Regions from separate parts of the Geobacter sp. AOG2 genome, predicted to be linked through region 1. Evidence: riboswitches for the same ligand, from Rfam matches in the RefSeq annotation. Region 1 holds a riboswitch; the other holds the start of a gene.

Region 1 (10,305 bases):
CGGATGTGACGGTTGACTGCAGGGGACGTACCCACGAGATGGTCTGCACAGAGATTCTCGGCAGGCTGTAACTGCCGCGATAGTGAGAAGGAGAGGGGGTTTCCATGACCATTCTTCGTCAGATAGCCCAATTGGGACAACCGGTTCTCCGCCAGGAGACCGAGCTTGTCGGCGATCCGGCCGATAGGGCCCTGCAGGCGCTGATCGACGACATGCTGGCGACCATGGCCGAGGCCAACGGTGTCGGTATCGCCGCGCCCCAGGTGTATGAGCCGTTGCGCCTGTTCGTAGTGGCTTCACGCCCTAATCCCCGGTATCCCCAAGCCCCGGCAATGGAGCCGACCCCCATGCTTAACCCGGAGATCCTCTGGCAGTCGGATGAGATCGAGAAGGGGTGGGAAGGGTGTCTGAGCGTGCCGGGCATCCGGGGTATGGTGCCGCGCAGCCTGCGTATCGGTGTGCGCTATCTGTCCCGCACGGGCCAAGTGTGCGATGATGAATTGTCCGGTTTTATTGCCCGGGTTTTCCAGCATGAATACGATCACATCAGCGGCATGGTCTTTCTGGACCGGGTGGCAAGCAGCCGCGACTTGATCAGTGAACGCGAGTATCTGCGGCTCGTCTCGGCCTGAAAATTCATGACATGGGCCTGAATCCGTGGCGCCTTCACGGCTCCTCTCGCTTGGCATGCCTCAGCCCCGGCGTTGCAGGCCGTATCTCCACCGAGGCGGAGGACCGACGGCACAGTTGGCATGATGCTGTTTGGGCGGTGTTGGACTCCGGCATGTCGCTCGCTCCACCGTGAAGGCGCCACGGATTCAGGGTGGAGTGTTCACGGGGGCAGCCCCGGCCATTTAATGCAAGACAGAACAGGAGGGATGACATGAAGCACCACCCGCGTATCGCACTGGCGGCGATAATGCTTATCCTGGCCATCTGCGGCCACGCCCCGGCCTCGGCCGCCCCTGATGCCCTTGAATACCGGCTTTCCAGGGGGCAGACCGTATATGTGCCGGCCTATTCCAATGTTTTCAGCGGGCCGAAAGCGCTGCCTTTCAGCCTGGCGACCATGCTGAGCATCCGGAATGTGGATCTGCACAACCGGATGAGGGTCACCGCCATAGACTACTACGGCACCGACGGCAAACGGCTTCGCTCGCACCTCGACAAGCCGTTGACATTGCCACCGCTGGGATCGACGTCCGTATACCTGGGCGAGCAGGACACGGCGGGCGGATTCGGGGCGAGTTTCGTCGTCCGCTGGGACGCCGTCAAGGTCATCAACGAGCCAATTGTGGAGTGCGTCATGATCGGCGCCAAATCGGGGCAGGGGATTTCCTTTGTCAGCCCGGGGCGGGTGATCAAGGAAAACACGCGGTGACGACGGGCAGTAAACAGGTGATTTTTGCCGGCCGGGATGCTATAGTCCCTGCCCATAAGCAGGTTTGAATCCCATAGGGGGACGCAGGCAATGGCAGAACAGAAGATCTATCTGGTGGGGGCAGGCATCACGGGGTGGGAGGGGTTTGGCGCCAAGGCGCTGGAGATCATCGGCAAGTCCGGGGTGATGATCGGCCACCAGCGGCACCTGGACTGCTTTCCCAACTATGCCGGCGAAAAGATGCCCCTGGGCGATCTTTCCGAACTGCTGGATTTCCTCAAAAAGACCGAAAAACGCGTGGCCCTGCTGGCCTCGGGCGACCCCACCTTCTTCGGCGTATCCCGCTTCCTTCTGCGCAATCTGCCCAAGGAACGGATCGAGATCTTTCCCAATGTCACCAGCATGCAGTATGCCTTTGCCCGCATCAAGGAGCCGTGGGATGACGCCATCTTCGTGTCCGTGCATGGCCGTGGCCTGCATCCGGCAGTGGACAAGATCGTGGCCGCCGAGAAGGCGTGCGTCCTGACCGACAAGGTCAACACCCCGGCAACCATTGCCGCAGAACTGATCGAACGGGGTGCGGAGGGGTACGAAGCATGGTTGTGCGAGGATCTGGGGCTGGCGGGCGAGAAGTTCACCAAAACCTCGGTGCGCGGTCTTCTGGAGTTGAAGCCCTCCGACCTCAATATCCTGATCCTGATCCGGACCTACGAGCCGAATCTGACCCACTACCCCCTGATCGGCATCGACGATGAGGAGTTCCAGACCTCGAAGAAGTTGATTACCAAGCAGGAGGTGCGGGCCGTCACCCTGGCCAAGCTCCAGTTGCAGGATGACCTGGTGCTGTGGGACGTGGGGGCCGGAAGCGGTTCCGTCTCCATCGAGGCGTCCAACCTGATGCCCAATGGCCGCATCTTTGCCGTGGAGCAGAATACCCAATGCCTGACTTTTATCCGGGAAAACCTGAAAAAATTCCTGGCCCGCAACGTGAAGCTGGTGGAAGGGGAGGCGCCGGAGGCGCTGGACGCACTGCCTGACCCGGACCGGGTTTTCATCGGCGGGTCCGGCGGGCACCTGGAGGAGATCATCGCCACGGTGGACGGCCGCCTCAAGCCGGAGGGGGTGGTGGTACTGAACGCCGTGACCCTGGATACCCTGACCAAGTCGGTTGAATTCCTTGAGGATCACGGTTTTACGATCGAAGCGGCCTGCGTCAATATCGCCAAAACCCGTAACCTGACCGAGTACAAGATGTTCGAGGCCCAGAACCCGGTCTACGTGATCACTGCCCGCAAGGGGAACGAATAGTGGCAACGATCTACGCCGTGGGGGTGGGTCCCGGCGACCCCGAGTTGCTGACCCGTAAGGCCGAGCGTATCCTGCGGCAAGCGGACGTGATCCTGGCGCCGGTGTCCAACCCCTCCGAAGCCAGCGTGGCCTTGGCGACCATCCGCGAGTTCCTGGATGAAGCCCGCCAGGAGGTCATTGTTCACCAGTTTCCCATGACTTCGGATAAGGCTCGTCTGATACCCGCCTGGCAGGAGGCGGCCGCCCTGATCGCCGTCCGGGCTGAAGCCGGCAAGGACGTGGCCTTCGTGACCATCGGCGACCCGCTGTTCTATTCCACCTTTATTTATCTGCAGCGCATCCTGCGGGAGATCTGCCCCCATATCCCCCTGGAGATCGTCCCCGGTATCTCCAGCGTCAACGCCGCTGCGGCCCAGGCCGGCATTCCGCTGGCGGAGGCCGACGAAAAGATGGCGGTCATCCCCGCCACCGCCGGCGTGGAGAAGATCGCCGAGGCTCTGGTAAGATTTGAGACGGTGGTGCTGCTCAAGGTCAAGCCGGTCTACGCCGATATTCTGGAGCTGATTCGGCAGACGGGCCGCGAACAAGGTACGGTCTTCGTGGAACGGGTCGGGAGCGACCGCCAGAAGGTGCTGACCGATTTTGCCGAGATCGCCGCCCATGTCCCCGATTATCTGTCACTGATGATCGTAAGGAGACTAGCAACAATAACATGAACGTCTTGCATCTCATCTTCCGGCCATCTTTGGCCGCAGCTCAATCACAAAATCCTCGGCGTAGCCCTGCTACGCCTGCGGTTTTGTCCAATCGCTACCGCCAAATCCGACCAAAATCCGAGTGCAATTTTGTTCAACTTATTATTACTAGCCTCCTAAGATGTTCCTGCTGAAGCTCGCCGTCGCCAACCTGATCATTATCGCCTGCGTCCTGCTGGGCAGACGCATTCCGTCGCTGGGGGGGCTGATCGCCACCATGCCGCTCATCAGCCTGATCGTCCTGGCCTGGCTGGCCACGGACCGGCCCGGAGACGGGGCGCTTATCACCGGCTATACCAGAGGGGTGTTGTGGGGCCTGGTGCCCACCATGGTCTTCTTTGCGGCGGCATACCTCTGCCTGCGGAAGGGGATGGGGCTGCCGGCGGCGTTGGGAACAGGGGGCGCCCTGTGGCTGGGAGGGGCGCTCCTGCATCAGTGGCTTTTGCGCTGAGAATCCAAACAACAACGCCTTTCCTGCACTAATCGGAAAGGCGTTGTTGTTTGGTGCAGTGTTTTTACCGGGGAATCCAGGTGATTTCCCGGACAAACCGTTAGAGCGTGCTCCCCTTGGCGGGGACGATCTCGTCGGTGGCCGGGGCTACGGGCGCGGCTGGCGCGGTCGGGGCAGCAGGGGCAGCAGGGGCAGCAGGGGCAGCGGCCGGTTGCTGTATCGCGGGGGCCGGGACGGGTTGTTCGACCGGCTTCGGCTGCTCCGGGCTCGTTGCCGGCTTGCCGGCCGGAACGGCATCCTTTTTCTCCGCGTCGGCGTCATATTTCAGAAGCGAGACGATATCGTCGAACTGTTTTCCGTAGACCTGCGATTCCTGTGTCTCCCGCAGCAAAATATCTTTTTGCCTCTGATCCAACGTCCGCCTGATGCCGTCGAGGGTTTTGAACTTCAGGTCGGCCTTGCCGGATAAGTTGGCCTCCGCCTCGCTGAAATCGGGGTACTGGAGGTTGATCAGGGGCGAGTATGACAGAATGCGGCCGCGGAAGTTGGGATATTCCCAGAGGATGGTGCCGTCGCCATCCAGGATCTGGGCGGTGAGGATGAGGTAGTTATAGTCACTGGTTTGGGACGACAGCAATGAATTGGAATACACCTTTTCGTTCTGGGTGAGGCCGCTGACCACCAACAGCATGACGGCGTCCAGGTTGTTTTTCCTGAGATAATTCCGCAGCTCATCGGTTTTCCAGAAATATTTATTGTACCGTATCGTGGCGTCATCGCGCTTTTCGCTGCGGAAGAAGAGGTCGCTGAAGATGCGCTGCGGATCGCCGTCCAGAAGCGCCACGGTGTAGTAGTCGCCGGTCGCTTTGAGTTTGCGGACGAGTTGCTGTTCATACTTGCGGTTCATATCGGCAATCAGGTTCACGAGCTGGTCTTTCTCGGGATACCTGATGTCGGAGTTCACATCGATGATGATAGGCGCAACGCCGAGCACCTTGACCTTTGCGGCAAAATGCTCCGTGGGAACATTGAAATGGTTCTGGGCGCAGCCGAACAACAGCGCCAAAAGCGGCAACAAGAACAGTCGTTTCATCCCTATCCTCCTCATGCGTGCGTGATCCTTCATGGTTCCCGTATGTTTTATACCAGATGCCCAACCCCATTTCCAGATAATTTGGTGCCGCAACGGCCCGCAGGAATGCGCTTTCCGGTCCTCGCTCCGCCAATGCAATACGCCCGTGCAGGTATTTTCCCGGGCACCGCCTGCTGGGGAGCAAGGTCGCAAAAAGCAGCATATTTGGTTGACAATGCTCGCGTTCTTCCCTTATTCTCATTCAATAGACCTGCTTATCGAGAGTGGTGGAGGGAAAGGCCCTGTGAAACCACAGCAACCGGCCAATGAGGCGTCAGGTGCTAATTCCTGCCGAAAGGCAAAGATGAGGGGTGTGCTGTAACCGTTGCGTTTCAGCCCCTTCTCATACCGTGTGAAGGGGTTTTTTCATGTCCGTCGGCATTGTCACGGAACAATCCATAGCCTTCCAATCCGGCATCAGGTTGGACAGCGGGCGCATCCTCGCCCCCATCACGCTCGCCTACGAAACCTACGGAGTCCTCAGCGAATCCCGGTCGAACGCTATTCTGGTGGAGCATGCCTGGACCGGCGACGCCCACCTGGCGGGCAAACACCGCGAAGAGGACGCCAGGCCGGGATGGTGGGACGCCATCGTCGGACCGGGACGTTTGCTGGATACCGACCGCTATTTCGTGATCTGTTCCAATGTGATCGGCTCGTGCCATGGTTCCACCGGCCCCACGTCAATCAACCCCAAAACCGGCAAACGTTATAACCTTGCTTTTCCGGTCGTGACCGTGCGCGACATGGTGCGCGCCCAGAAGCTTTTGATCGATGCCCTTGGCATCGAGAAGCTGTTGTGCGTCATGGGTGGGAGCATGGGAGGGATGCAGGCCCTGGAGTGGGCCACGCAGTATCCCGGGAACATCGCTTCGGCCATCGTGCTGGCGACTACGCCGCGTCCCTCTCCGCAGGCCATTTCCCTCAACGCCGTGGCCCGTTGGGCCATCTTCAACGACCCCACGTGGCGCAAAGGCGAGTATAAGCACAACCCCAAGGACGGTCTGGCCTTGGCCCGCGGCATCGGCCACATCACGTTCCTGTCGGACGAATCCATGAACACGAAGTTCGGTCGGCGCTTTTCGGCCAAGGACGGCCAGTTCGATTTTTTCGGCCAGTTCGAGGTGGAGCGCTACCTGAATTACAACGGCTACAACTTTGTGGACCGCTTCGATGCCAATTCCTTCCTGTACCTGGCCAAGGCCCTGGACCTCTACGACATTGCCCTGGGGTACGAATCAATGGCCGAGGCCTTTGCCGGGGTGGCCGCGCCGCTGCAGTTTTTCGCCTTCACCTCGGACTGGCTCTATCCGGCCTATCAGACCGAAGAGATGGTCGATTGCCTGCGCAGCCAGGGTAAACCGGTCGAATACCACCTGATCACGTCCGCTTACGGCCATGATGCTTTTCTGCTGGAACACGAGACCTTCGCCCCCCTGGTGCGGGACTTCTTCGCGCGCGTGGAGCGGGACGGGGCCTGTTGAGCTTATGACGCTTTTGCTCGACGAATTCAAAGATAAGGGGCTTCTCAGGAAGCTGCGGCATGGCATCGGCCGGGCTGTTGCCGACTTCGGCCTGATTGAGGAAGGGGATCGTGTTGCCGTGGCGGTGTCGGGGGGTAAAGATTCCTATACCCTGCTGCTGTTGTTGGAGGAGTTGCGCCGGCGCGCGCCCGTTTCGTTCGAGATCGTGGCGGTCAACATCGATTCAGGGTATCCCGGCTACCGCACGGACGTCATCGAGCGATTTCTGCGGGAGAACGGCTTCACCTACCGCATGGTGCCCACCGAGCACTATGCCCTCATTCAGGAAAAACGCAGGGCCGGTTCATCATTCTGTTCGATCTGTGCGCGCTTCAAGCGCGGCGCCCTCTATACGGCAGCCCAGGAATTGGGGTGCAACAAACTGGCCTTGGGGCACCATCAGGACGATTTCATCGAAACCCTGCTGCTGAACCAGTTTTTTGTCGGCTCGCTCAAGGCCATGGCGGCCTCCATGCTGGCGGACAACGGCGAGACGGTGGTGATCAGGCCGCTTGTGTACCTGGCCGAGGAGGAGATCATCCGCTTTTCCCGGGAAGCCGATCTGCCGGTGGTCTGTTGCTGCTGCCCGGTCTGCGGCACGGCCGACCTGCAGCGCAAGCGGATGAAACAGCTTCTGAAGGAGTTGGAAAAGGATATTCCCCACGTCAAGAACAGCCTGTTGAAGGCGATTTCAAACGTACACCCCCGCCACCTTCTTGATCGGCGCCTGCAGGCGGCGCTCCCCGACCTTTGCGTGCCTCTCCTTCCTGGCGGGCCGGACGGGGAGCAGGGCTGAAACATCCTGCCGCAGGTCAAGCCACGCCACATACCCGCCATACGCGACCGCAATCAATCCCAGCAATACCATCGGTTCCATAAGACACCTCCGTTTCATTTGAGGAAACGATAGCATTGCCTTATGACAGAAAGTGTCGCATCATGAAGACGATGATCGATTTTCGGTGGGGTGCTTTAGGGTGTGGTTGTGACGTGGGTGGATAAGGAGTTGCCGGCCGGCGTGAATGACGGGACTCAGGTTGTTCAAAAATAGTCAGATCGTAGCACCCGCAGTATAATCGCCCAGCGATTATCGGTGACGAAGCGGAGCGGAGTTCATCCCGCAGGGACAGAACCGGAACGGTTCTGCTAAAGGCCCTGAGGAGGCGTAGCAGCGCTACGCCGCACGAAAGGGCTTTCGAGGACGGCGGCGAGATGGCTGTTTTTCAACAACCGCCTAAGGCTCGCCCCGCTCGCCCTCTCCGGAGAGCAGGACAATATCCACGCGGCGGTTCTTGGCGCGGTTTTCGGGGGTCGAGTTGTCCGTGACGGGGCGGAACTCTCCGTACCCGGTGGCGGATATCTTTTCGGGCTCCGCATCGTAGTATTTGAGGAGGTACTTGAGGACATTGGTGGCCCGGGCGGTCGACAGTTCCCAGTTGGAGGGGTACTGGGCGGTGCTGATGGGAACATTGTCCGTATGCCCTTCGATCCGCAGGGGATTGTTATACTGGGTCATGACCTCGGCAATGGTGTTGAGCAGTTCGTGGGCGCTCTGCTTGATCTGGGCCTGCCCGGAATCGAAGAAACCGGCCTCCTTGAGGCTGACGATCAGTCCCCTCCGGGTAATGGTGAGATTGACCTTGTTTTGGGCGCCTTGTTTCACAAGGTAGGCCTCAATGGAAGACTTTATCTGGCGGAAATCCTTGTCGTCGGCACGGGTGCGTGCCTGCCCGCTGCGGGCCCTCCCGGATGGGGCAACGGACATCTCCGGCTTGATGGTCGGTATGATGCTGATCGGCTTGGACTGGATAACGTTGATCTTCGGCGAAGGCGCGCCGGCGGTCACCATGCCGAAGGACTGTTGAAGCGACTGCATGACCTCCTCGACCTTCTTCTTGTCGGTCTGGGACATGGCATACAGGGTCGTGAAGACGGCAAACAGAAGGGTGATGAAGTCGGCGTAGGATACCAGCCAGCGTTCGTGATTGGCATGTTTTTCCGGTTCTTTTTTCAGTGCCATGGCTGGTTAATGGGCGCCTACGAAGGCTTTCAGTTTCTGTTCGATGAAGTGCGGGTTCTCGCCGTTCTGAATGGCGATCAACCCCTCCAGGATCATGACCCGCCGCAACACCTCTTCCTTCATGCGGATCTTCAGCTTGCTGGCTATGGGAAGACAGATGATATTGGCGGTCATCAGGCCGTAAATGGTGGCGACGAAGGCCACGGCGATGCCGGCCCCCAGCTTGGAAGTATCCGAGAGGTTGCTCATGACGTGGATCAGGCCGAGAACGGCGCCGATGATACCGATGGTCGGGGCGTAACCGCCGGCCGCCTCGAAAAACTCGACGCTGTGTTTGGTGTTGTCCTCGTAGGCCATGATGTCGGCTTCCAGGGTTTCCCGCAGTTTTTGCGGGTCAATGCCGTCGACCACCAGCGATATCCCTTTCTTGATAAAGGGGTCTCTGGCGGACTGGGCCTCCTGCTCCAGAGAGATGAGCCCGTTGCGTCGCGCCTTGGTGGCATAGTTGATGATGTCCTTGACCACCGCATCGTGATCGATCTTCGGCGGCAGGAAAGCGTTTTTGACATCCTTGAAGGCCTTGATAATGGCGGGAAGCGGGAAGCTCACGAACGCGGCGCCAAAGGTGCCGCCCAGAACGATCAGGGCGGCTGTCGGCTGGATCAGCGCCTTCATGTGCAGGCCTTCCAGCGCAGCACCGCCGAAAATGGCCCCGAATCCCATTAACAAGCCTATGAGTGTTGCGATATCCATATCCTAGAATTCCTGGCTGTGAAATGGACTGCGTTCGTGCTCTTCACGATTGTCGATGGTAAGGTTTCTGTTCAGGGTTGCACTGCGAAAAAGGCTTTTTTTGGCCTTTGTGAGGTACTTGCGTCCTATGGCATTTCCAGAGCGCCGTATGATCCTGGCGCGGAAGGCCACAACCCTGCTGATGATATCGGCGGCGGATTCCTTTACGATAAAATGATGGCCGTTGAAGAGCGTAATGACCGTATCGGGTGTTTCCTCTATACTGACGATGTGATCAGGGTTCAAATACATCGCCTGTCTGTCCATACGGGTCAGGAAAATCATAATACCACCGGAGATATGAATGTTTGTCTATAAATATCAAAAACGCTGTCAGGTCAAGAACTTTTTGCCTAAAGTTAGGGTGAGCACATTATTGCCCGCTACAAAAAGGCATCGATGGCCGGGAAGTCGATATAGCGTTCTGAGATTGAGTTGATCAGTTCGATTTTTTCCCGGTCCTCCGGTCCGATCTTTGAGACGTGTTCCCTGAGACGGTGGAAAACCTCCGAAGAGGTCTCCTCGATGCGGATATAGGGGATCTTGCTGTCGTCAAGGATTTGCCGGGTGATGAGCGACATGGGGGCATGGCCGCTGATGACCAGGCCGGCCAAACGTTTTCTGAAATCCGGTATGTGATGCAATGAAGAAGCGGTGACGATCAACTCATCCCGCGAACTGGTCACAATGAGCAGCGTGGAGTCTTCAAGGTGATCGATGACCCGCTGTGAAGATGCCGCCCCCAACTGGATGGTATGGCAAATACGGCTTCTGTCGTCGGGGTTCCCTTTGAGCGACTGTCCGAGCATTACAGCCACATGTTGCAGGGTCGGATGGGCCAGGATCGGATTATAGTCAAAGGCGCTTGTCACCAGGAGGTCGGTTCCGCTAAAGGCCTTCTTGAGGTAGGCAAGGGAGCGTTCGCGTTTTTCCGGCACCAGCT
Region 2 (10,305 bases), 580 kb from region 1:
AGGCGAAGAATGGAACAATTCGTGGAGTTGCTCTCCCAGATCAATAGCTTCGAGCTCATCAGGGTTATCTCCTGGGGCTTGGCCGGCGCAATAAGTTTTTACTTCAGCATCGGAAACGCCCGTGTATGGACGAGTATTTCCATAGGTTTCTTTCTTATTTTTCTCGGCCAGGCATATGCCATAAACCCCTGGGTCCACTATTACAAACTTTCCGCGTTCCACAATATTGTCGGGACGGTGGCGATCGTGGTAATCACCCACGGTTTTCTGGAATATTATGTTTTTTGCCGCACCTTTGAAATTTCAGGAAAAAAAGTCACCGTCTATCTTTTCTCGCTACTGATCCTCGCCGCAGGCGGAATCTTCCTGTACATCAATCCGACCCCCAGCCCCAACACCATCAGAAATTTCAAAATTGTCGAGAATGCCATCTGGGTGTTTCTCTCGATCATGAATCTGGAACTCATTCGCAAAATTTATGTCACCATTAAAGATTCGCCTATCTCAAAAGGGTTCATCGCCTTTGGCATTGTATTTTTCCTGATCTTCCTCTGGAAGGGATCGGAACTCTATCTGCAGATTTTTCAATGGGATCGCGACTGGCAGGACATTATCGCCGTCATGACCGACGAGGTATCGGATATCGACAACTTTGCCGGCAGGGTCCAAATCTCGACGCTTGTCGACAAGTATGCAGGCTTCCTGTCCAGCCTTTCGGTCGGAGGGACGTTCATCTACATCTACCGTTTGCTCAAGTAAACAAGCTGCCGCTGAAACACATGCTGCGTACTTTTTCAGGAGGATCGGACATGGTCTCAAGATTTATCGCTGCATCATTGCTTCTGGCAACGCTACTGCTTGCCTTGGCCGGTTGTGGCGAGAAAACGGTTACGGCCGCCGGGACCACAAAGCTGGCCCAATCAGAAACCTGTTTCAACAACAACTGCCATCAAAACGCCATCAGCCCTGGAACTGGCAAGAATATCGCCGAGGAATGGAAACTTTCGGTTCACAATACTTCCAACGCCGCAGGCTGTGCCGACTGTCACGAGCCCGAACCGGGGCACCCCGACAGTTGCAACCGCTGTCACGGCGGTACGCCGAGCGGCACCCCGGACAGCACAAATCACGTCAGCAAAAATCCCGATACCGACAAGAAATGTTCCAAGTGTCACGGTTCCACCTATACCGACGGTGGAACGTTCAATAGCTCTACCAGAGATGGCGTCATTATGGATGTGAAGTTTTATCACTTTAGTTCCGGCAAACGCGCGAACTATGTCGCAACGAATTATGTCGGATATTGCCGTAAGTGCCACAATCCTCACGACACCACCAGCGGAAGGGATGAAAGGCAACAATGGTCCCGCTCTGGACATGGCGACACGGAGTCAGGTGCCAGGACAACTTACGATTTCAAAACCCGTGGCAGCTCGATTGTCGCCAAGGATAATTTTGGCAATTTCTGCGTCCGTTGCCACACTACGACCGGCTACATAACCTACGTGTCTTCGGGCTTCAGTGACGTCAACGCACTTCCAGATTTTGACGGCACCAGAAGCAATTATCCCGCGGCATCTTCCGGGTCAACATCATATATGGACAAAAGTCGGGAGCTTACTAATTGCAATGCGTGTCATGACGACGGGCGCCCTAACGATGGAAGTGCCTACAGCGGCAAATTGCGCGTTGTACCCACCGTGACCGTCTATTACAATTTTTCTGCGACAAAAAATCTTGCAGGCATTCACGACAGGGCTTGGGATGTCAAGTACTCAAAAACATTGCTCAATCACAAAAACAATGACTATGGGGCTTCAAATATCTGCGTCGTTTGCCACAGTGGCAGAGAACTCGGCCTAATTGCCAAAATAGCCAATGCCAACGGCCTTGACTTCACCAACGTCTCATACCGGAGCCTGTTCTCCCATGATGGTGTTGCGGCAGTGACCCTTGCCGGTATCGGTGGTTTCCAATTTTATTCGAGCGCATCTAAATACGCCATTCAAAGCTATTTTAAACACGACCTTATCGGCACGGCGGATTCCGGCAACATCGGAGGCAGTAACGGCCCCTGCATAGGTTGCCACCTTAAAAACAGCCTTTCCCACTATTTCCTGCCGGTAACTCGCGACGTCAATGGAACCATATTAGACATCGTCAGCAACGCTCAAGTCTGTTCCAATGCAGCCTGTCACAGCAGCACCAATGTTAATAGCGCACTCTGGGTTGCAGGAGCCAACGGTAATCTTCAGGCGATCAAGAATGGCTTTGCGGCGGCCATGGAAGCATTGAACCAAATGCTGCTCAGTCCGGGTCAGAACCCCGCCAACAAACTGAAACCAACAGCTACCGGCGCTTACAAAACCGACTGGACGCTAGCCTTTGGCAATGCCGTTGTCCCGGGTTCAGGAGATCCACGAAGCGGTTTATCCGCCTCCAGCGACATTATCACCCAAGCGGCCTATACCTTTGGCGCTGCGTTCAACTACGAAATGTTAATGGCGGATTCCGGGGCTTACGCCCACAACTCCCTGTACGCGAAGCGCCTGATCTACGATTCCCTGGACTGGTTGAATAATGGAATAATGGATAATGACGCCAAAACGGCTCTTGATTATCTTGTCACTCAAGGTGTTCTCACATCTGGGACAGCCGAAAGTCAGTACGAGATGGCGTTATCATATCTTTGCGGAACCAAAAGCGATCCATCCGGAAGCCTGGGACGACGGCCGTAGAAGCGGGAGCTTATTATCCAATACCTCATGAATGCCAATCTCGGAGGGTGACTTCATGCAACAGAAAAATATTCTGATAGTTCTTATGGCCATGCTTGCCCTACAGTTGATGGCCCCTAAAAACTCTCACGCCATCCCGGCATTCACCCGCGCCTACAAGGTTGAATGCAGCACCTGCCATACCATCTATCCCGAACTGAACGAATACGGTGAGGCATTCCTCAAAAACGCCTATGTTTACTTCGGCAAGGGACAGAAGGCGGCCAAGGCCAAGGGAGCCCTCCCCCTCCCCGTTCTCAAAGCTACCGCCAAGCCAACCGGCGGAACCATGGATGTGAAGGGGGAAGGCGACGCCGACAAACTGAGCAAATTAAAGGCCGGTGCCATGGGTTCCTCCGATACAACCACGCCTGAATCGGCTCAGGAAGTTGCTGCGCCTGCCGCCGTTCCCGGGGGCGAGGCCAAACCCGAAGGACTCCTCCTGGCCGCCATCCCCGAGCTGTTGCCCATATCATTCACCGCTTCGATACATGCCACCTACGACCATAGTGCCGTAAATGAACTCGACCTCTCGACGCGCGTTCTCAAGCTGAACGCAGGCGGCAACTTTCGGGAAAAAGCCGCATTTTTTGCCACATATGTGGCCTACAGCGAGAACACCAGCAATATTACAAGTACGACAAGCACAACCCCGGCCAACAACAGCACCAACATCAACGAACTATTCTTCATCTGGCGCCATGCGCTCGGCACCCCCATAAATTTCAAGGTGGGGCGTATGCAGCCAAAGCTTGGACTTTGGAAGTCTAACAACAAACTCTCCACAACAAACTCTTTTGCACCCTATGCTTACACAGTCGGCGTTTCGGAATTCAGGACCGAACAGCCACAGGACGCACTGGAGGCCAATGCCGTCTTTGCAAACCGCTTCTTCATCGCCGGCGGAGTAGTTAACCGCAAGGATCAAAATACCAAAGAGGGTTATGGCCATATCTCATACAAATTCGGTGGGGCGGATTACCTTGCAAACGAACCGGAAGTAGATCTCGACAAGGAGGAGAGCATCCTCGACTTCCTGACCGTCACTTTGGGAGCATATGGTTACTACGGCAAGAACGGCACCCCGAACACCACAGCAGGCGTACCCCCCATCCAGAACAGCTATTACCGCACCGGCATGGATCTGGACATACTCTACAAACTCTTCAGGCTCAGGATGGCCGGCGTCTTGGGCAGGGACGACAACGCCTACCTTTCGAATACCCCGACCGAGGTGAAGTCATACGTGGCCGCAATCGAGGGTGAGTACACCTTTCTCCAGAATCTCATCGGCGCCATGCGGTTCGAATATCAGGATGACGGGCGCGGCCTGGTGCGTCGTTTTATCCCGACGCTTGCATACGCCCCCCTTGAAAACCTAAAGGTCGCTCTGGAATACAAACATGAGCTCGCTACCGCATATAAAGCTACCGAGGGTTCAAGCGCTCAGGATTTCACCAATAAAATTGGTACGCTCGGCGTAACTTTCAGTTTCTGATTGTTTATGGCACGACAGAGGTTACTTTACACTGTTTTCTTTGTTATACTAAGCGAGATAATCCCGTCTTAAGGAGTCTCATATGCGGAAGCTCATCCTACTGGTTGCGCTCATCACACTCGTAATTTCCTCGGTTGCCGACGCACGCATCAGGGTAAAGGGCCGCGGGGACAGAATGAATTTCGATCCCGACAGCATTCCTGCCCATTTAAGAGCATCATTTGACCTTATGACGCGAAAATGTGTCAAGTGCCACACCATGGAACGAACCGTCATCGCGGTACAGACCGGAAGGGCTCCCATCACCGGCCAGCCATTCGACAGGCAGGCGGTAAAAGCCTATGGCATCAAGATGCTGCGGAAACCGAATTCCGATATGAATAAACAGGAAATCAGGGATGTTGTCGTACTGTTGAATTACCTGCTTGACGAAAACACACGGTAGAGACTGCCCCCCGGACTGCCGAACCGCGCCGCCTCTGAATCTTCTCGATGGCGCCCTTCAGATCGTTGAACATTCATCAGCAGCCTCCCCCATCTCGGAGCGAGGCTGTTTTATATTATAATCATCTCATTTCATCTTGAAAATTTCCTTTCAATTATGCAGAGTAGAGTCCGACAAACCTATGCAGAGAAGTTGTTCCCAAGTGCGGAGCAATACCGGTTTGACAAAAGATGCGTTGAGGTGCCGCTTCCCTTATTTTCCATCGAAATCCATGAACAAAGGGGCACAAAATGTCACTGACAAAAGACCTTCTGGACATCCTTCATACGAGTGAAGACAAATTGCTCAAACAGCTCACCCGTGATGTGGAGGAGGTATTCTGCACTATGGTGGGCATGGAGGACCTGTTGCATCTCCCCCTTCAGGTTGCCCCGGAAACACATTTCAAGGATTGCATTACGGCGATGGTCGGATTTGCCGGGGTGTATAACGGCTTGGTGAGCCTCCACGCCCCCCAGCAACTGGCGCTTGCCTTCACATCGAGTATGCTCGGCATGGAAATTTCCAACCTGAACGACGATGTTCGCGATGCTCTGGGCGAAATCGCCAATATGATCGCCGGTTCCTTCAAGCAGCATATTTCACGGGGTGGCGCCGATATCAAGTTGTCGACGCCTTCCATTGTCAGTGGCGATGACTACTTTGTCAACGCCGGCAACAACCATGACACCCTTACCCTCCGATTCGCAACGGATAAGGAATGGTTTATCGTAGCAATCGTACTCGAAAAAGCATAGGTAAAACATATGCCACCGCAGGCATCCGCCCCAGTAATGGCAGGGGTTCGTCTCCATAAAATAATTATTGACAAGATTGGTGGCATATCGTAGGTTTTATTCATAGTAATTCTCGCAGAAAATACATAAGTTTCTTATCGAGAGCGACCGAGGGACTGGCCCAAGGACGTCGCGGCAACCAACCTGCAAGGGTAAGGTGCCAATTCCAGCGAAACCATGCGGTTTCGGGAGATAAGGAAGAGATGCCCTCAAGGAACCCTCTTCCACACCCCGGAAGGGGATTTTATTTTTGGGAGGCAGCAGATGAACATCAGTACACAGGCGGTTCAGATCGGCCTGGAATGGGACACCAGGACCGGCGCAGTTTCTGTGCCTATTTACCAGACCGCCACCTTCAGGCATCCAGGACTCGGCCAGAGCACCGGCTATGACTACACACGCTCGGGCAACCCTACCCGCCAGTCTCTGGAAGATGGCATAGCCCGCCTTGACAATGGAGTACGCGCATGCGCCTATGCGTCCGGCATGGCCGCTATCGCCAACCTGCTGCTGCTGTTCCGCTCGGGAGACCACCTCATCGTCACTGAGGACCTGTACGGCGGCACCTGTCGCCTGTTCGACAAGGTATTCGACCAGTTCGGGCTCACCTTCAGCTATGTGGACACGAGCGATATCGAAGCAGTGCGTGCAGCGCTCACACCCCAGACTAAGGCGGTCTTCGTCGAATCGCTCACTAATCCCCTTTTGAAATTTGCCGACATCCCCGCCCTGTCCACGCTCTGCCGTAATCACACCCTGTATCTGATCGTGGACAATACCTTTCTGACCCCGTACCTCCTGCGCCCTCTGGATCTGGGGGCCGATATCGCCGTCTACAGCGCCTCCAAATATCTGGCGGGCCATAACGATACGATTGCTGGACTGGTGGTGGTGAAGGATTCCGATCTTGCCGAACGGGTCTACTACCACCAGAATGCTGCCGGAGCGATACTGGGACCGCAGGACTCCTGGCTGGTGATGCGCGGTATAAAGACCTTGGGGGTCCGCCTGGACCGCCAACAGGAGAATGCGGGCAAACTTGCCGGATGGCTGAAAAATCACCCGGCTATCACCAAGGTTTACTACCCGGGCCTCGAAGACCATCCCGGTCACGCCTTGATCAAACGCGACTCCCGCGGTTTTGGCGGCATGATTGCCTTTGAGGTCGCTACCCACGCATTGGTAGAGCAGGTGCTGATGAAAACACGCTTGATCTCCTTCGCGGAGAGTCTGGGCGGCGTCGAAAGTCTGATCACCTTTCCCGAGGTACAGACCCACGCCGACATACCGCCGGAACTACGGGCGCGGCTGGGCATCAACGATACCCTGCTACGCCTGTCGGTAGGCATTGAGGACAGCTGCGACCTGATTGAGGATTTGCGTCAGGCATTGGAAGCATAAGGAGACGACATGAAGTTTGCAACCCAACTCATCCACGGCGGACAGACCGCCGATCCCCTGACCGGCGCGCTGGGCGTGCCCATCTACCAGACATCCACCTATCGTCAACAGTCGGTAGACCATTTCGGTAAATATGACTACGCCCGCTCCGACAACCCTACCCGAGAGGCGCTGGAGGCAGCCATCGCCGGGCTGGAAAAAGGGAGCCGGGCCTTTGCCTTTGCCTCCGGCATGGCAGCCATCTCCTCCACCTTACTAATCTTCTCTCCCGGCGATCACTTGGTGGTGTGCGAGGATGTCTACGGCGGCGCCTACCGGGTGCTGACCAGCATATTCCAGCGTCTCGGCATAGGTTCCACCTTTGTGGATGCCACCAGCCTTAAGGCCATCGAGTCCGCTATCCGGCCGGAAACCAAGGGAATCTACCTGGAAAGCCCCTCCAACCCGCTGCTCAAGATCACCGACCTGCGTGGGGTCGTAGAACTGGCCCAGCCGCGAGGTATCATAACCCTTGTGGATAACACCTTTATGACCCCCTATCTGCAGCGCCCACTGGAGCTTGGCTGTGACATCGTCCTGCACAGTGGAACCAAATTCCTGAACGGGCACAGCGATGTTATCTGTGGCTTTGCCGTTGTCAATGATCTGGAACTGGGTAATCGTATCCGCTTCATCCAGAATGCATTCGGCGCCATCCTGGGGCCCCAGGATTCGTTTCTGACTCTGCGAGGGCTCAAGACGCTCAAAATAAGGATGGACCAGAGCCAACAGAGTGCCGAAAACATCGCGGCTTGGCTCCAGACCAGGAAAAGTGTACTCAAGGTGCATTACCCCGGCCTCGCCAGCCATCCCGGTCATGCCGTCAATGCTGCCCAGGCAGATGGCCCTGGTGCCGTCCTCTCCTTCGAACTCGAATCCTACGAGTTGACCAAGCAACTACTGGAGAAAACGCAGTTTGCCGCCTTTGCTGTCAGCCTGGGAGGCGTGGAAAGCATCATCTCCTACCCGGCCAAGATGTCCCATGCAGCAATTCCCAAGGAAGAACGGGAAAAGAAGGGGATCAAGGATACCTTGGTGCGCCTCTCGGTCGGGTTGGAGGATGTCGATGACCTGATTGCAGACCTCCAGCAGGTTATCAGTCATTAGTGTTCAGTACGGCTGTGACTACACAGTCGACTGTAGGGGAATACAGTTTATACATTGCAGACAAAAATAGTGAGCCTATGCGCATACGGATAAACGAGATAGGGGCTGTAATCAGCCAAGAGACGACTCTGGCAAGCCTGGCAGAACGACACAAGCCGGGCGCGGACGTACTTATCCTCAATGGGTTTCCGGCTCCGGCCGAAACAGAGCTACGGGAAGGGGACGAAGTCTATCTGATCAAACGGGGAGAACAGCCGCCGGAAGAGGAACTACAACGACTTTTGGCGGCCCGTCACACTCCCGGCGTACATGCATTGCTGAAGGCGGCCACGGTGGGTGTCGCCGGTGCCGGCGGGCTTGGCTCGGCGGTAGCCGTGGCCCTGGCACGAGTAGGCGTCGGCAGACTCGTGATCGCCGATTTCGACGTGGTTGAGCCGTCGAATCTCAACCGGCAGCAGTATTTCATCGACCAACTGGGCCAGCCCAAGGTGGACGCCTTAGCCGAAAACATCGCCCGGATCAACCCGTATATCGAGGTGGAATCCCATCAGGCCATGTTGTGCCCCGAAAACATTCCCGCTGTCTTTGCCGCCTGCACCGTCGTGGTCGAAGCCTTTGACCGGGCCGACATGAAGGCCATGTTGGTGGATACACTCCTCGGTCGGCTGCCGTCGGTCACCGTCGTTGCCGCATCAGGATTGGCGGGGTATGGCACCAGCAATGCCATCGTTACGCAACGGGCCACGTCCAGGCTCTACCTCGTGGGCGACGGCGAATCGGAAGCCAAGCCGGGTTGCGGACTGATGGCGCCGCGGGTGGCTATTGCAGCCGGGCACCAAGCCAACCAGGTGGTCCGAATCATTCTCGGTGAGAAAGGGATATGATGGTTGACAAGAAAGGACCGGTTATCGCCGTTGCCATGAGCGGTGGGGTGGATTCATCGGTGACCGCCGCTCTATTGAAAAGCCAAGGCCATGAGGTGATCGGCATTACCATGCAGCTCTTCGCACCGCGCAGCGCCGGTAGCGGCTCAGCCGCCCATGATGCCGCAACCGTGGCCAAGCACTTGGGAATCCCTCACCATGTGATCGACCTCGTAGCGAATTTCCACGAGCTGATAATCAAGGACTTCATCGACGAATATCGCTGCGGTTGCACCCCCAATCCTTGCGTGCGTTGCAACCGCTACGTCAAATTCGGCCTGTTGCTGGACCAGGCGCGGGAACTGGGTGCCGACATGCTGGCCACCGGCCACTACGTAAGAAAAACCGTCGATGGCGCTGGGGTCTGCCACTTGCGCCAGGCGCGCTGCATCGGCAAGGACCAATCCTACTTCCTTTGCATGCTCTCCCAGGAACAATTGGCGAGAGTGATCTTCCCATTGGGTGAAATGGAGAATAAGGAAGAGGTCCGTCGGCTGGCGCGCGGGTTCCACCTGCCGGTGGCCGAGAAGGGGGACAGCCAGGAGGTTTGCTTCATCCCCAACGACGATTACGTGTTATTCCTCGAGGGGGGCGGTGTTCTGAAGGGAATACCAGGGGACATAATCCATGTGGACGGTCGGGTTATCGGCCATCATCGCGGGACGCACCGCTATACCATCGGCCAACGCAAGGGGTTGGGGATCGCCTGGAGCAAGCCTTTGTACGTGACAGCCATCGATTCCGAACATAATCTCGTGGTGGTGGGGGAAGAGCAGTATCTGGCCGTTGATGGCCTGCTTGCCGCAGAAATCGGATGGATAGTACCCCCGGACGCCGAGGAGTTCGAGGCGACGTGTAAAATCCGCTACCGGCATCAGCCGGTCCAATGCCATGTCAAACTGCTGCCGGAAGGCGGGTGTGCGGTACGCTTCGATGAACCGCAGAAAGCGGTCACTCCAGGGCAATCCGTGGTTTTTTACCGGGATGATGAGGTTCTGGGGGGAGGAAAAATTGTTCGGCCAAACGTCTCGTAAGCCTTTTCGGAAAGCAGGACCGGCTACCGGGTCGCATCAACGCTAGGGTAAGTCAAGTTTGCCCCAGGTTAGACTCTCGTTGGGCTGGCGAATCTTAAACTCCAGGTAGTGTGCCGCCATCTTGAGTTTGTCGGTGGAGGCCGTCGTCTTTGAAAAAATCTCCAGGGACTCCAGGACTCGCTGCGCAGCATGCTGGCTGGAGAGGCCTCTCCCTTCGACCATGCTCCGAATATGACCGAGAACGG

Evidence for each region. Region 1 has a riboswitch for S-adenosylmethionine ahead of LDN12_RS01935 (homoserine O-acetyltransferase). Riboswitches for the same ligand answer to the same signal wherever they lie in the genome.
Region 2: another riboswitch for S-adenosylmethionine. It lies ahead of LDN12_RS04690 (PLP-dependent aspartate aminotransferase family protein); the one in region 1 lies ahead of LDN12_RS01935 (homoserine O-acetyltransferase).

The regions. Positions count from the first base shown of each region.
Region 1 is NZ_BLJA01000001.1:432,332-442,636, forward strand. Features, by position in the region: gene LDN12_RS01900 (shikimate kinase) at 1-71, shown strand, start outside; gene def (peptide deformylase) at 105-632, shown strand; gene LDN12_RS01910 (DUF3124 domain-containing protein) at 884-1,381, shown strand; gene cbiE (precorrin-6y C5,15-methyltransferase (decarboxylating) subunit CbiE) at 1,472-2,689, shown strand; gene cobI (precorrin-2 C(20)-methyltransferase) at 2,689-3,405, shown strand; gene LDN12_RS01925 (DUF3147 family protein) at 3,566-3,895, shown strand; gene LDN12_RS01930 (hypothetical protein) at 3,996-4,988, opposite strand; SAM riboswitch class I at 5,240-5,338, shown strand; gene LDN12_RS01935 (homoserine O-acetyltransferase) at 5,396-6,511, shown strand; gene ttcA (tRNA 2-thiocytidine(32) synthetase TtcA) at 6,516-7,346, shown strand; gene LDN12_RS01945 (OmpA family protein) at 7,785-8,570, opposite strand; gene LDN12_RS01950 (flagellar motor protein) at 8,577-9,323, opposite strand; gene LDN12_RS01955 (flagellar FlbD family protein) at 9,327-9,647, opposite strand; gene LDN12_RS01960 (AAA family ATPase) at 9,746-10,305, opposite strand, start outside.
Region 2 is NZ_BLJA01000001.1:1,011,796-1,022,100, reverse strand. Features, by position in the region: gene LDN12_RS04715 (hypothetical protein) at 10-759, shown strand; gene LDN12_RS04710 (cytochrome C) at 810-2,738, shown strand; gene LDN12_RS04705 (hypothetical protein) at 2,794-4,275, shown strand; gene LDN12_RS04700 (cytochrome C) at 4,358-4,720, shown strand; gene LDN12_RS04695 (chemotaxis protein CheX) at 5,011-5,517, shown strand; SAM riboswitch class I at 5,649-5,755, shown strand; gene LDN12_RS04690 (PLP-dependent aspartate aminotransferase family protein) at 5,821-6,957, shown strand; gene LDN12_RS04685 (PLP-dependent aspartate aminotransferase family protein) at 6,967-8,103, shown strand; gene thiF (sulfur carrier protein ThiS adenylyltransferase ThiF) at 8,181-8,987, shown strand; gene mnmA (tRNA 2-thiouridine(34) synthase MnmA) at 8,987-10,060, shown strand; gene LDN12_RS04670 (hypothetical protein) at 10,103-10,305, opposite strand, start outside.